Regions from separate parts of the Streptomyces sp. NBC_00096 genome, predicted to be linked through region 3. Evidence: riboswitches for the same ligand, from Rfam matches in the RefSeq annotation. Region 3 holds a riboswitch; each other region holds the start of a gene.
What was found. A riboswitch is a leader RNA that binds a small molecule or an ion and turns the genes downstream of it on or off. The one in region 3 is predicted to bind cobalamin.
Positions count from the first base shown of each region.

Region 1 (4,329 bases), 5.1 Mb from region 3:
CCCGGCAGGACGGAGCGGTGGTGCGCCGGGTGCTCGCCTGCTGGGTGGCGCTCGTACGGGAGGGCCGGCGCGCCCACCAGGGCCTGGACTACCCCGGGCTGGGCGGCCGCACGGCCGCCCGGGTCCCCGACCCGGCGGTCCTCGCCGGGCCGCGCGCCGATCCGGTGCGCTGGCTCGGCGCGGAACGGGACGCGCTGGTCGCCACCGTGCGGCAGGCCGCGCGGGTGGACCCGTACGCCTGCTGGGAGCTCGCGGCGGGCGGCGAGTACCTCTTCGACCTGCGCAGCGACCTGGCCGGCTGGCAGGCCGTCCAGGAGGCGGGGCTCGGGGCGGCCCGCGCGGTGGGCGACCGCACGGGCGAGGCGGTGCTGCTGGTCGGGCTGGGCAGGCTGCGGACCTGCCGCGAGGAGTGGGGTCCGGCCCGGGCGATGCTGAGCGCGGGCGAGGCGTTGTTCGAGGAGCTGGGGGACGCGCACGGGGCGGCGTACGCGGGCTGGCTGCTCTCCTACCTCGCCCGGATCCAGGGCCGGCTCGACGAGGCGGCCCGGCGCTGCCGGCGCATCGCGCCCGTCTTCGAGGCGGCCGGGGACCGCTACGGCCAGGCGCACGCCCTGCGCGGGACCGGTCAGGTGCTGCTCGCGCGCGGCGAGCCGGAACGCGCCCTGGAGGTGCTGCGCGAGGCCCTGGCCGTGGCGGTGCTGGGCGGCGCGGCCTGGCCCCGGATGTGCGTGCTGCGCTGGGTCGCCGACGCGCAACGGCTGCTGGGCCGGCTGGACGAGGCGGAGGCCGGCTTCGGGGAGGTGCTGGCCTTCACCCTGGGTTCCGGCGATCTGGCCGGGCAGAGCGCGGCCCGGATCGGGCTGGGCAGGATCGCCCAGGACCGCGGGGACACGGCGGGGGCCCTGCGCCACCTGCGGGAGGCCGACGCGCTGGGCCGCCGGTCGGGGCAGAGCCTGGTGCGGGCGTTGGCGGCGCCCCCGCTGGCCCGTGCGCTGCTGGCCTCGGGGGACGCGCCGGCGGCCCGGGCGGTGCTGGAGGAGACCCTGTCGAGCTGCCGCAGGATGAACGCGCGGCCACTGCTGGCGCAGCTGGAGTCGGCGCTGGCCGACGTACCGGGGTAGGGGGCGTCCCCTACCGGTGCTCGGGGTTCGGGAAGTCGAAGCGGCAGCCCGCGTCCCACAGGGAGCGCTGGTTGCCGTGCGCGGGCATCCCGCCGTTGCGCTTGAGCAGCGCGGCGAGGTGCATGAGGTTCCAGCTCATGAAGGCCGTGTTCCGGTTGGTGAAGTCGTTCTCGGGGCCGCCGGATCCGGGGTCCATGTACGAGGGTCCCGGCCCGGCCTCGCCGATCCAGCCGGCGTCGGCCTGCGGCGGGATCGCGTAGCCGAGGTGCTGGAGGCTGTAGAGGACGTTCATCGCGCAGTGCTTGACGCCGTCCTCGTTGCCGGTGATCAGGGCCCCGCCCGCGCGCCCGTAGTAGGCGTACTGGCCCTGCTCGTTCAGGATCGAGGAGCAGGCGTAGAGCCGCTCGATGACCTGCTTCATCACCGAGCTGTTGTCCCCGAGCCAGATCGGGCCGCAGAGCACGAGGATGTCGGCGTCCATGATCTGGCTGTAGAGGACCGGCCACTGGTCGCTCTCCCAGCCGTGGTCGGTCATATCGGGCCAGACACCGGTCGCGATGTCGTGGTCGACGGCCCGGATGAGCGAGGTCCGCACCCCCGCGGCCTCCATCACCGTACGGCTCCTGCCGATCAGGCCCTCGGTGTTGCTGGGCTCGGGTGATCGCTTGAGCGTGCAGTTGACGTAGACGGCGGTCAGGTCGGAGTAGTCGAACGGGTTCGCGGTATCGGTATCGGTGTCGGCAGCCACGCCACCAGCCTCGGCGCCGCCGGGCTCGGCCGCCACCGGGCCGCACCCGTCCGGGCCCGGGGCGGGTTGGTACCGGTCCGTGCGGCCGACTAGGGTCAGCGGGCCTTGGTGTTCGGGAAACCGGTGGGAAACCGGTGCGGCCCTCGCCACTGTGATCGGGAAGTCCGGCTCCACTCCTGCGGGAAGGCCACTGGGCTGCGCGGGGGTTTCCGTGCTGCCCGGGAAGGCGGGGCCGGGACGGCAGCACCCGTGAGCCAGGAGACCGGCCGGGGCGCGTTGTCCATCCACGAGGTGCTGGAGAGGTCTCCCCACTCATGCATATAGCCGAGGGGTTCCTGCCCCCTTTGCACGCGGCCGCCTGGGGCGCCGCGTCCGCTCCCTTCGTCGTCCACGGCGTCCGCTCGCTCACCCGCGAGGTGAAGGCCAACCCGGAGAGCACCCTGCTGCTGGGTGCGTCCGGCGCGTTCACCTTCGTCCTTTCCGCGCTGAAGATCCCGTCGGTGACGGGCAGTTGCTCGCACCCCACCGGCACCGGGCTCGGGGCGATCCTGTTCCGGCCGCCGGTCATGGCGGTGCTCGGCACGATCACCCTGCTCTTCCAGGCCCTGCTGCTGGCCCACGGCGGGCTCACCACCCTCGGCGCCAACGTCTTCTCGATGGCGATCGCCGGCCCCTGGGCCGGTTACGCCGTCTACCGGCTGCTGCGCCGGTTCGACCTCCCGCTGATGGTGACCGTCTTCTTCGGCGCCTTCTTCGCGGACCTGGTCACCTACTGCGTCACCAGCGTGCAGCTCGCGCTGGCCTTCCCGGACCCGGCCACCGGGTTCCCGGGCGCGCTCGCGAAGTTCGGGGCGATCTTCGCGGTCACGCAGATCCCGCTGGCCGTGAGCGAGGGCCTGCTGACCGTGCTGGTGATGCGGCTGCTGATGCAGGCCAGCAAGTCGGACCTGGTCCGGCTCGGGGTCGCGAAGCTGACGCCCGCCCGCCCCGGGGAGACCGAAGCGGAGGTGGCGGCCCGATGAGCGGGATGTCCCGGAACACGAAGATCAACGGCCTGCTGCTGCTCCTGGTGGCGGCGCTGGCTGTCCTCCCGATCGCGCTGGGGATGGGCGAGGGCAAGGAGGAGCCCTTCGCGGGCGCCGACGCGCAGGCGGAGTCGGCGATCACGGAGCTCAAGCCGGACTACGAGCCGTGGTTCTCGCCGCTGTACGAACCCCCCTCCGGGGAGGTGGAGTCCGCACTGTTCGCGTTGCAGGCCGCCCTCGGCGCGGGTGTGCTCGCCTACTACTTCGGCGTCCGCAAGGGCCGCCGCCAGGGCGCAGCCGCCGCGGCCGCGGCCGCAGCCGCTCCGTCCGCCTTCCCCGCCGCGGCCGCCGCCCCCGCCACCTCCGCCGCCTCCGCCGCGGCCCCCTCCCCTGCCGCCGCGGAGCCCTCCGCCCCGGCGCGCGCGGAGTCGTAGGCGGTGCTGCCGATCGACGTGGCGGCGCACTCCAGCCGCTGGCGCGGCCGTCACCCGCTGGAGAAGGCCCTGCTGGGTATCGGGCTGACGGTCACCGCCGTCTGCCTGCCGCCCTGGCCGGGCGGGCCGCTCGTGGCCGCCGCCACCCTCACCGTGCTGCTGGGCCCGGCGGGGGTCGCCGGGCGGCAGCTGTGGCGGGCCTTCCGGCTCCCGCTCGGCTTCTGCTTCACGGGGGCGCTGCCGCTGCTGTTCGCGGTCGGCGGCCCGGCGGGTCCGCTCGCCCTGGCCCCCGACGGCCCGCGGCACGCCGCCGAACTGCTCCTGCGGACCTCGGCGGCCTCGCTGGGGCTGCTGCTGTTCGCTTTCACCACCCCGGTCTCCGACGTGCTGCCCCGGCTGGTCCGGGCCGGGGTGCCGGCCCCGGTGGTGGACGTGGCCCTGGTCATGTACCGGATCGGCTTCCTGCTCCTCGACTCCACGGCCCAGGTCCGCCGGGCCCAGGCGGCCCGCCTGGGGCACACCGGGCGGGCGGCGGTGTGGCGGTCCCTGGCCGGGCTCGCCGCGACCTCCTTCGTACGGGCCTTCGACCGCGCGGCCAGGCTCCAGGCGGGGCTGGCCGGGCGCGGCTACGACGGCGCGCTGCGGGTGCTCGTACCGGAGGCGGCGCTGTCGTGGCGGTTCCTCGCGGCCTCGGCGGCCCTGCTGGCGGCCCTGATCACCCTGACCCTCACCCTGAAGGGGCTCTACCTGTGAACCCGTTGGCGACCCCCTTGGTGACCCCTCTGGTGGAACTGGCCGGGGCGGGCTACGCCTACGAGGACGGCCCGGCGGTCCTTTCCGGCGTCGACTTCGCCATCGCGCCGGGCCGGGCGCTGGCCCTGCTGGGCCGCAACGGCAGCGGCAAGACCACGCTGATGCGGCTGCTGAGCGGTGGCCTGCGGCCCGGCTCGGGCGCGCTGCGGCTCGATGGCACGGAGGTCTCGTACGGCCGGGCCGGGCTG
Region 1 covers NZ_CP108221.1:1,821,856-1,826,184, forward strand. Annotated here, with positions in the region: gene OG904_RS07560 (AfsR/SARP family transcriptional regulator) at 1-1,121, shown strand, start outside; gene OG904_RS07565 (flavodoxin family protein) at 1,132-1,869, opposite strand; cobalamin riboswitch at 1,959-2,155, shown strand; gene OG904_RS07570 (energy-coupling factor ABC transporter permease) at 2,184-2,891, shown strand; gene OG904_RS07575 (energy-coupling factor ABC transporter substrate-binding protein) at 2,897-3,328, shown strand; gene cbiQ (cobalt ECF transporter T component CbiQ) at 3,332-4,081, shown strand; gene OG904_RS07585 (ATP-binding cassette domain-containing protein) at 4,078-4,329, shown strand, end outside.
Region 1: linked by a shared signal. The riboswitch ahead of OG904_RS07570 (energy-coupling factor ABC transporter permease) and the one ahead of OG904_RS31190 (DUF4430 domain-containing protein) in region 3 are both predicted to bind cobalamin.

Region 2 (4,329 bases), 6.7 Mb from region 3:
GACCAGGCCAGCATGGTGACCGGGCCCGTCAGCATGCCCTTGACCGGCTTGGCGGTCTGCGACTGGGCGTACGCGGTCCAGCGGACGGTCATCGGGTCGGGCCGGGAGACGTCCCCGGCCAGGACCGGCGGGCGCACGTACCGGGTGCCGTAGGACTGGACCCAGCCGTGCTGGGTGGCGAGGTAGCCGGTGAGCTGCTCGGCGAAGTACTGGACCATGTCGTTGCGTTCGGGCTCGCCGTGCACCAGGACGTCGATCCCCGCCTTCTCCTGGAAGGAGAGGACCTCGCGGATCTCGGCCTCGATCCGCTCCTCGTAGCCGTCGGTGCCGATGCGTCCGGCCCGCAGGGCGGCGCGGGCCAGGCGCAGTTCGCCGGTCTGCGGGAAGGAGCCGATGGTCGTGGTGGGCAGCAGCGGCAGGCCCAGGAGGGCTCGCTGGGCGGCGGCGCGCTCGGCGTAGGGCTGGGCGCGGCGCCCGTCCGCGTCGGTGATCGTCCCGGTACGGGCCCGGACTGCGGGGTCGTGGGTGATGGCGGAGGTGGCGCGGGAGGCCAGGTCGGCCCGGTTGGCGGCGAGTTCGGCGGTGATCGAGCCGGTGCCCCCGGCCAGTCCCCGGGCCAGCGTGGTGATCTCGGTGGTCTTCTGGCGGGCGAAGGCGAGCCAGCGGCGGATCTGCGGGTCGATGTCGCGCTCGGCGTCGGCGTCGAGCGGGACGTGCAGCAGGGAGCAGGATGCCGCGACGTCGACCCGGCCGGCGAGACCGAGGAGCGTTCCGAGGGTGGTCAGCGACTTCTGGTGGTCGTTGATCCAGATGTTGCGGCCGTCGACCACGCCGGCGACCAGTCGCTTGCCGGGGAGGCCGCCGACCGCGGCGAGATCGCGCAGGTTGGCTTCGGCCGCGCCGGTGAAGTCGAGGGCGAGGCCCTCCACGGGGGCCTTCGCCAGTACGGGCAGGGCTTCCCCGAGCCGGTCGAAGTACGAGGCGACGAGCAGCTTGGGGCGCTCGGTCAGGGCACCGAGCTCCCGGTAGGTGCGGGCGGCGGCGTTCAGTTCGGCCGGGGTGCGGTCCTGGACCAGTGCCGGCTCGTCCAGCTGGACCCATGCGGCGCCCGCGGCGCGCAGGTCCGCGAGGACCTGGGCGTAGACCGGCAGCAGCCGGTCGAGGAGGGTCAGCGGCTCGAAGTCGGCGGCGACGCCCGGTGCGGGCTTGGCGAGGAGCAGGTACGTCAGCGGGCCGACCAGGACCGGCCGGGCGGTGTGGCCGAGGGCCAGGGCTTCCTTCAGTTCGGCGACCTGCTTGGCGGAGTCGGCCGTGAAGACGGTGTCGGGGCCCAGTTCGGGGACGAGGTAGTGGTAGTTGGTGTCGAACCACTTGGTCATTTCGAGGGGGGCCACGTCCTGTGTGCCGCGCGCCATCGCGAAGTACCCGTCCAGGGCCCCTGCCCGGGCTGCCGCCCGGTGGCGGGCGGGTACCGCGCCGACCATGACCGTGGTGTCGAGTACGTGGTCGTAGTAGGAGAAGTCGCCGGTCGGAACCTCGGTGATGCCGGCCTCGGCGAGCTGCCGCCAGTTGGTGCGGCGCAGTTCGCGGGCGGTGTTCCGGAGGGCTTCGGCGGTGACGCGGCCCTTCCAGTAGCCCTCGACGGCCTTCTTCAGTTCGCGGTTCTGGCCCTGGCGGGGGTAGCCGTACACGGTGGCCCGTACTGGCGCGGCTGTGGACTCGGTGGTCACGGAACTCTCCTTCGCGAGCGTGTCTCCATGGACCCGGTGACGGGCCGAGGGTGCGAAGGGGTGCCGGAACGGGAGGACCGCCGGGATCGCGTACGTCTGGGTACGCGACGGGAGGATCCGCCCGCATTGCACGCCGACCCGCCCACGAGGTCACCGGGAAACCGTGCGCGGTCGATCGCGCACGGGCAACGGGCAGGTCTTCGGACTCGCGGGCACGCCTGCCGGTCTCCCGGCGGGCTCCTACTGGCCGTCGCTTCCCAGGACCGGTTCCGGTCCCAGTGCGTATGACGGCGGTCGTTCCCGCTCACCGCTGCGGGGCAGTCCCGGATTTCCACCGGGTTCCCTCTTACGACGCATCCCGCCTGGCGGACGGGGCGAACCAGCTGCGGGGCCCACCCTAGGCCGCCGGACTCGAGAATGGACACAGCGGTCCGGTGGGCGGACGGTGAAATGGGACACGGCGGGGGTGCGGCGACACCACTCGCCGCGCCCCCACCGCTCTTGCGCGCCTCCGGCGCACCCTCTGCCCGGAGACCTGCCGGGACCCTCAGGCCCGGCCGTACATGTGGAACCCGCGGCCGCTCTTGCGGCCCAGCAGCCCCGCCTGCACCATCCGCTGGAGCAGCGGGGGCGGGGCGAACAGGGGTTCCTTGAACTCCTCGTAGAGCGACTCGGCGATGGCCGCGACCGTGTCCAGGCCGATCAGGTCGGCGAGCTTGAGCGGCCCCATGGGGTGGGCGCAGCCCAGCTCCATCCCGGCGTCCACGTCGGCGGCGCTGGCGTACCCGGATTCGGCCATCCGAATGGCCGAGAGGAGGTAGGGGACGAGCAGCGCGTTGACGACGAAGCCGGCCCGGTCCTGGGAGCGGACCATGGTCTTGCCCAGGGCGTCGCGGGCGAAGGACTCCACGGTGGCGACGGTGTCCGCCGAGGTGTGCAGGGAGGAGACGACCTCGACCAGCGGCAGGACGGGTACGGGGTTGAAGAAGTGCAGGCCCACCACCCGGTCCGCGCGGCCGGTGGCCATGCCCAGCCGCATGATCGGGATGGCCGAGGTGTTCGTGGCGAGGACGGCCTCCCGGTCCTCGACGATCTTGTCGAGGGCGGTGAAGACCTCCGCCTTGGCGTCCGGGTTCTCGGTGACGGCCTCGATGACCAGCTGCCGGTCGGCGAGGTCTTCCAGGTCGCCCGTGAACACGAGCCGGGCCAGGGCGTCCTCGGCGGAGATCCGGTCCAGCTTGCCGCGCTGGACGGCGCGTTCCAGGGATACGGCGACGCGTTCGCCGGCGGCGCGGGCGGCGGCCGCGTCCGACTCGGCGACGACGGTGTCGATTCCGGCGCGGGCGCACACCTCGGCGATGCCGGCGCCCATTTGCCCGCCGCCGACGACTCCGACGCGCTGGATGCGGGACGCGCCCGCGGTGGCGCTCACGCGGTCACCCGCGCGCCGGTACGGCGGACGAGGTGGCGGGTGTAGGCCTCGGGGGTGAAGAAGGCGGGCAGGTGGACCGAGAGTGCGGTGTCCACGAAGATCTCCCTGGCTTCGAGGGCGAGTGCCCGCGGGTCCTCGGACTCCAGGGCAGCGCATTCGGCGTCGAGGAGGTCGGTGACCGTCGCCCGGTCCACCCGGTCGTGGCGCAGCCATTGCCAGATCTGCACGCGGGCGATCTCGGCGGTGGCGGCGTCCTCCATCAGCCCGTTCAGTGCGACGGCGCCGCTGCCGCGCAGCCAGGCGTCGAAGTAGCGCAGTGCCACGGCCACGTTGGAGCGGATGCCCTCCTGGGTGGGCGGGGCGGCGATGCGGCGGACGGACAGCAGGTCGGCGGCCGTGACCTCGACGTCCTCGCGCGTCCTCGCCAGCTGGTTCGGCCGCTCTCCCAGCACTCCGTCGAAGACCTCGCGGCAGCCGGGGACGAGCCCGGGGTGGGCGACCCAGGAACCGTCGGAGCCGGCCTCGGCCTCGTACTCCTTGTCCAGGCGCACCTTGGCGAGGGCCGCGGCGTTGGCTTCGGCGTCCCGGCTCGGGACGTGGGCCGCCATGCCGCCGATGGCGTGGGCACCGCGCCGGTGGCAGGTGCGCACGAGGAGTTCGGTGTACGCCCGCATGAACGGGGCGGTCATCGTGACCTTCGCCCGGTCGGGGAGCTGGAAGTCGGTCCGGTGGCCGAAGGTCTTGATCAGGCTGAACAGGTAGTCCCAGCGGCCCGCGTTGAGTCCCGCGCTGTGCTCGCGCAGCTCGTAGAGGATCTCCTCCATCTCGAAGGCGGCCGTGATCGTCTCGATGAGGACGGTGGCGCGGACGCTGCCGCGGGGGATCCCTAGGAGTTCCTGGGCGAGCAGGAAGACGTCGTTCCACAGCCGCGCCTCGTACCGGTTCTCCAGCTTGGGGAGGTAGAAGTACGGTCCGTGCCCGGCGTCGATCTGGCGCCGGGCGCAGTGGAAGAAGTACAGGCCGAAGTCGACGAGCGAGGCGGCGACGGGCCGGCCGTCGATCTCCAGGTGCTCCTCGGTCAGGTGCCAGCCGCGCGGGCGGACCATGATGGTCGCGAGGTCCGCGCCGAGGCGGTACTCCTTGCCCTCAGGGGTGGTGAAGTCGATG
Region 2 covers NZ_CP108221.1:258,670-262,998, forward strand. Annotated here, with positions in the region: gene metE (5-methyltetrahydropteroyltriglutamate--homocysteine S-methyltransferase) at 1-1,730, opposite strand, end outside; cobalamin riboswitch at 1,904-2,129, opposite strand; gene OG904_RS01210 (3-hydroxybutyryl-CoA dehydrogenase) at 2,278-3,162, opposite strand; gene aceB (malate synthase A) at 3,159-4,329, opposite strand, start outside.
Region 2: linked by a shared signal. The riboswitch ahead of metE (5-methyltetrahydropteroyltriglutamate--homocysteine S-methyltransferase) and the one ahead of OG904_RS31190 (DUF4430 domain-containing protein) in region 3 are both predicted to bind cobalamin.

Region 3 (4,329 bases):
TGCTCCTGCTCGCCGGCCTCTACGCGGGCCGCACCACCCGGCAGCGCGCGCTCACCGCCGCGGCGCTGCTGCTGTGCCTCGGTGCGGGCCAGACCCTGCGCTACGCGGCCATGCTGCTGATCGCCCGCCCGCGCCCCGACCGGGGCGACTGGGCCGCGTACGCCTCGGGCTGGTCCTACCCCTCCGGCCACACCGCCACGGCCGCGATCACCGCCGGGCTGCTGATCGCCGCCCTGTTCCTGCGCGGGTCCGGGGTGCCCCGGACGGCGGTCGCGCTGATCGCGGCCTGGGGCGTCGCCGTCGGACTCACCCGCGTCCACCTGGGTGTGCACTGGCTGTCCGACGTGCTCGGGGGCTGGATCTTCGCCACCGCCTGGCTCGGCCTCCTCGCCTCCGTACACTTCCGGCGGCGCCCCGCCGACCGGCCGGCGCCGGCCGGCTGACCTGTGGCAGCGCACCCCCGTCCGGCGTCAGTCGGAGGGGCGTTCCCCCTGGGCGATCTCGACTCCGCGGTGCAGCCACACGGCCCCGGCCAGGGAGGAGGCCCCCGCCCCGGCGCACAGCAGGGCCATGGCCAGCAGCGCGGGGACCACGCGCCGTACGGGTGCCCGCGTCAGCAGGGCCTTCACCCGGGCGGGGACCGGTCCGGTGACGGCGCCCGCCACCCGTACGGAACCACCGGGCCGGCGGCCGGCGCGCGTGGCGGCCAGCGCCGCGCGCCCCACGGCCCGCGCGGTCAGGGTCCGGTCCCCGGTGGCGCGGGCCGCGGACTCGTCCGCGGCGCGCTCGGCGGCGAACGACACCCGGGGGACGACGGCGGCCAGGGCCGGGTGGCACCATCCGGCGAGCTGGGCGACGGCGAGGAAGAGGTGGTGGCGCGCCGCGAGGTGGGCGCGCTCGTGGGCCAGGAGGGCTTCGCGTTCGCGCGGTTCCAGGGAGCGCAGCATGCCGGTGGTCACCACGACCCGGCCCCCGCTCCGCAGACCGCCGGGCAGGGCGTAGGCATCCGGTCGGGCGTCGTCCAGGACGCAGAGCTCCCCCGAGTGCGGGAGGCGGGCGACACCCTGGCGGGCGGTGCGCAGGTGCTTCGCCTCGGAGATCGCACGCCGGACCACGGTGACCGCGGTGACCGCGGCGAGCGCGCCGGACAGCGCGGAGACGCCCAGCGTCAGGAGCGCCGGACCGGCCCGGAGCGGCTGGACCAGGTGGACGAGGGCGGCCACGGGCGGAACCGCCAGGGCGAGCGGCAGCAGCAGGACTCCGAGGCAGGCCACGACCCCGACGGCGAGCGCCGCGGTGGCGAGGGTGATCGTCCACAGCGCGACCCCGGGCCTCACCCGGGCGGCGGTGCGCCGGGCGAGCGGCGGCAGCAGCCAGGGCAGCAGGAGCGGGACGATCAGCAGGGCGATCACCGACCGCCTTCCTCCAGCAGCCGCCTGAGCTCCGCCTCGTCGCCGGGGCCCAGCCCTTCGACGAACCGGGCCAGGACCACGCTGCGGTCACCGTCCTGGTCGAGCTCGCGGTGCATCCGGCGTGCGGTGAGGCCGTGGGCGTCTTCGACCGGGTGGTACAGGAAGCCCCGTCCGCCCGGGGTGCGGTCGATGACGCCCTTCTCCTGCAGCCGGGCGAGGAGCGTCGCCACCGTGGTCCGGGCCAGCGGCTGCGGTATCGCCGCCCGCACCTGCGCCGCCGACTGCGGTGTGCCCGCCGCCCAGAGCGCCGCCAGAACGCTGGACTCCAGCTCGCCCGCCGGCCGGCGTTCGTTCGCGCTGTCCGTCACGGAACCTTCCTCTCAGGTCGATCGTTTGCGGCGGGGTGGACCGGCTGCTGTTCCGCGGACGCCGAGCGGCTCCACTCCGACCACCATTATCGACCGGCCCGGCACCGGGGCGCCCCCGAGCGGGGTGCCGGATGCGTGGCCGGAAAGTGACCCCTGGTCACGGCGCTCCCGCGACCGTACGATTCGACTGCCCGGTCGCTCCGGGTGACAACTGAATGGCCGTTTGACCTGGGGGAAGCCGGTGCGAATCCGGCGCTGACCTGCAACCGTGTGGGGCGCGTACGTACGCGCTCCGAGTCGGGGAGCCCGGCATCCGGTTCGTACCACTCCCCCTGTCATGGTCTGCAGCGCGGAGCCCTGGGTCGCCGACTCGTCGACCGCCCGTTCCCGCTGCCCAGGGGGAGCGCGCGCTGTCGGGCGTGTCCGCGCGGCCGGGTTCGTGCTGTGGACCGGCCCGCCCGGAAGGCAGCACATGCACCCGAACCTCGTCCGCCGCGCCCTCGTCACCACGGCCGCCCTGGGGCTGGCGCTCGCCACGGCCCCTGCCGTCGCCCAGGCCAAGCCCGTCCCGCACACCAACGCCCCCGTCAAGGTCAGCCTCACGGTCCAGGGCCCGAACGGGGTGCTGTTCAAGGGCAGGATAAAGACGAAGGGGCACGAGGTGACCACCGCCACCGGCGGCACGCACAAGTGCGACGGCACCAACGGCTCGGCGAACCCGACCGCCGTCCCCACGCCCACCGCCGCACTGGACGACGCGGCCAGGAAGAAGCACTTCACCTGGGACGGCACCTGGTACGCGTCGTTCGACGACTTCTCCGTCGACACGATCAAGAAGGTCAGCGGGGGCGGCTCCGCCTACTGGAGCATCTCCGTCAACGGCGCCCCCACCCCGGTCGGCGGCTGCCAGTTCAAGCTGAACGCCGGCGACCAGGTGGCCTTCACCTGGACCTCCTTCTGACGCCTGCGGACCTCCTTCCGACTCCTGCGGGCCTGACTCCTGCGGGCCTGACTCCTGCGGGCCTGACTCCTGCGGGCCTCCCCCTGACTCCTCACCCCGGGGGCTGCTCCAGGCGGCACGCCTCAGCCGGAGTCACCGGCTCGCCCGCCCGCACGCCGTGCAGTACGTGGGCCAGTACTTCGGCGCCGCGCACGACGCGCGGTCCGGGCCGGTTGAAGTAGGCGGGCCCGTCCAGGACCCAGACCTCCCCGGCCCGTACGGCGGGCAGCTCGTCCCACCCGGGCAGGGAGGTCAGGAGCTCGCGCTCGCGCAGGGTCCGCTCGGGCGGGAATCCGCACGGCAGGAGCAGGACGACGTCGGGGCGGGCCGCCCGTACCGCCTCCCAGGTCATCGGCCCGGTGTGCTCGCCCGGTGCGGCGAGGAGCGGCTCGCCTCCGGCGCACGTGATCTGCTCGGGCACCCAGTGCCCGGCGGGCCACAGCGGGTCGAGCCACTCGATGGCCACCACCCGGGGCCGTTCCCGGCCCCGGGTCAGCCGCTCCACCTCGGCGAGCCGGCGGCGCAACTGTTCCCGCCGCCGCTCGGCCCGCTCCCGTACGCCCAGCGACTCCCCCACGGTGACCAGGCAGTCCAGTACGTCGTCGAGGGTGCGCGGCTCCAGGCTCAGCACCCGGGGGCCCGCGTCCAGTACGCGCACCGCACGGGAGACCGCCTCGTAGGACACCGCGCAGACGTCGCACAGGTCCTGGGTGAGCACGATCTCCGGGTCGAGCGCGGCGAGCGCCGCCGTGTCCAGGGTGTAGAGGGAGGAGCCGGCATGGGCGGCCCCGCCCACGGCTTCGGAGATCTCCCGGCTGCTGAGCTCCTCCACGGCGAACTCGGCCCTCGTGACGACCGGAACCGGGGCGACCGCCTCCGGTGGCCAGTCGCATTCGTGGGTGCGTCCGACCAGGTCTGCGGCGAGACCGAGGTCCGCCACGATGTCCGTGGCCGCCGGGAGCAGGGAGACGATGCGCATGCACCGACTGTAGGTGCTCCCCAAGGAGGGCGAAGTTCCCGAGCCGGGCCCGCGTTGCGCCCCTCCTGACCTGTGGCGCCAACCCGCCACCCGCACACGGGAATTCCCTGCGTGCCACATCGCCCGGGTCGGCGCCGGAGCGCGCGCCCACCACGACCTCGTACCGGGTGGGAGCGGAGACGGTTCGCCGTCGCCGTCGGCGGGCCCGGGGAGCACGGCGATCCCGCCGCGTGACCGCTCCACGGTCATCCCTTGACTGACCTCTTCGCCTCACGCATGCTGACTGAAAACTCAGTCAGGATCTATCGAAGGCGGCTTTCGCGTGACCTCGTACGAACTGCTCACCTCCTACGGCTCGCCCCTCGGCTCCCCGGCCCGCACGGAGCCGGCCGAGCGGCGGCTGCTGCGCGTCGGCCTCGTCCAGATGCGCTGGTACGCCGACGAGAACGCGCACGACGACCGGCTGCGGGAAGGCGTCGCGCTCGCCGCCGCCGAGGGGGCCACCGTCGTCTGCCTCCCCGAGCTGACCCGCAGCCCCTACTTCTGCAACTCCGACGACCCGATGGGCGA
Region 3 covers NZ_CP108221.1:6,969,784-6,974,112, reverse strand. Annotated here, with positions in the region: gene OG904_RS31205 (phosphatase PAP2 family protein) at 1-443, shown strand, start outside; gene OG904_RS31200 (M56 family metallopeptidase) at 471-1,412, opposite strand; gene OG904_RS31195 (BlaI/MecI/CopY family transcriptional regulator) at 1,409-1,780, opposite strand; cobalamin riboswitch at 1,960-2,109, shown strand; gene OG904_RS31190 (DUF4430 domain-containing protein) at 2,253-2,741, shown strand; gene OG904_RS31185 (cobalamin-binding protein) at 2,833-3,759, opposite strand; gene OG904_RS31180 (nitrilase-related carbon-nitrogen hydrolase) at 4,082-4,329, shown strand, end outside.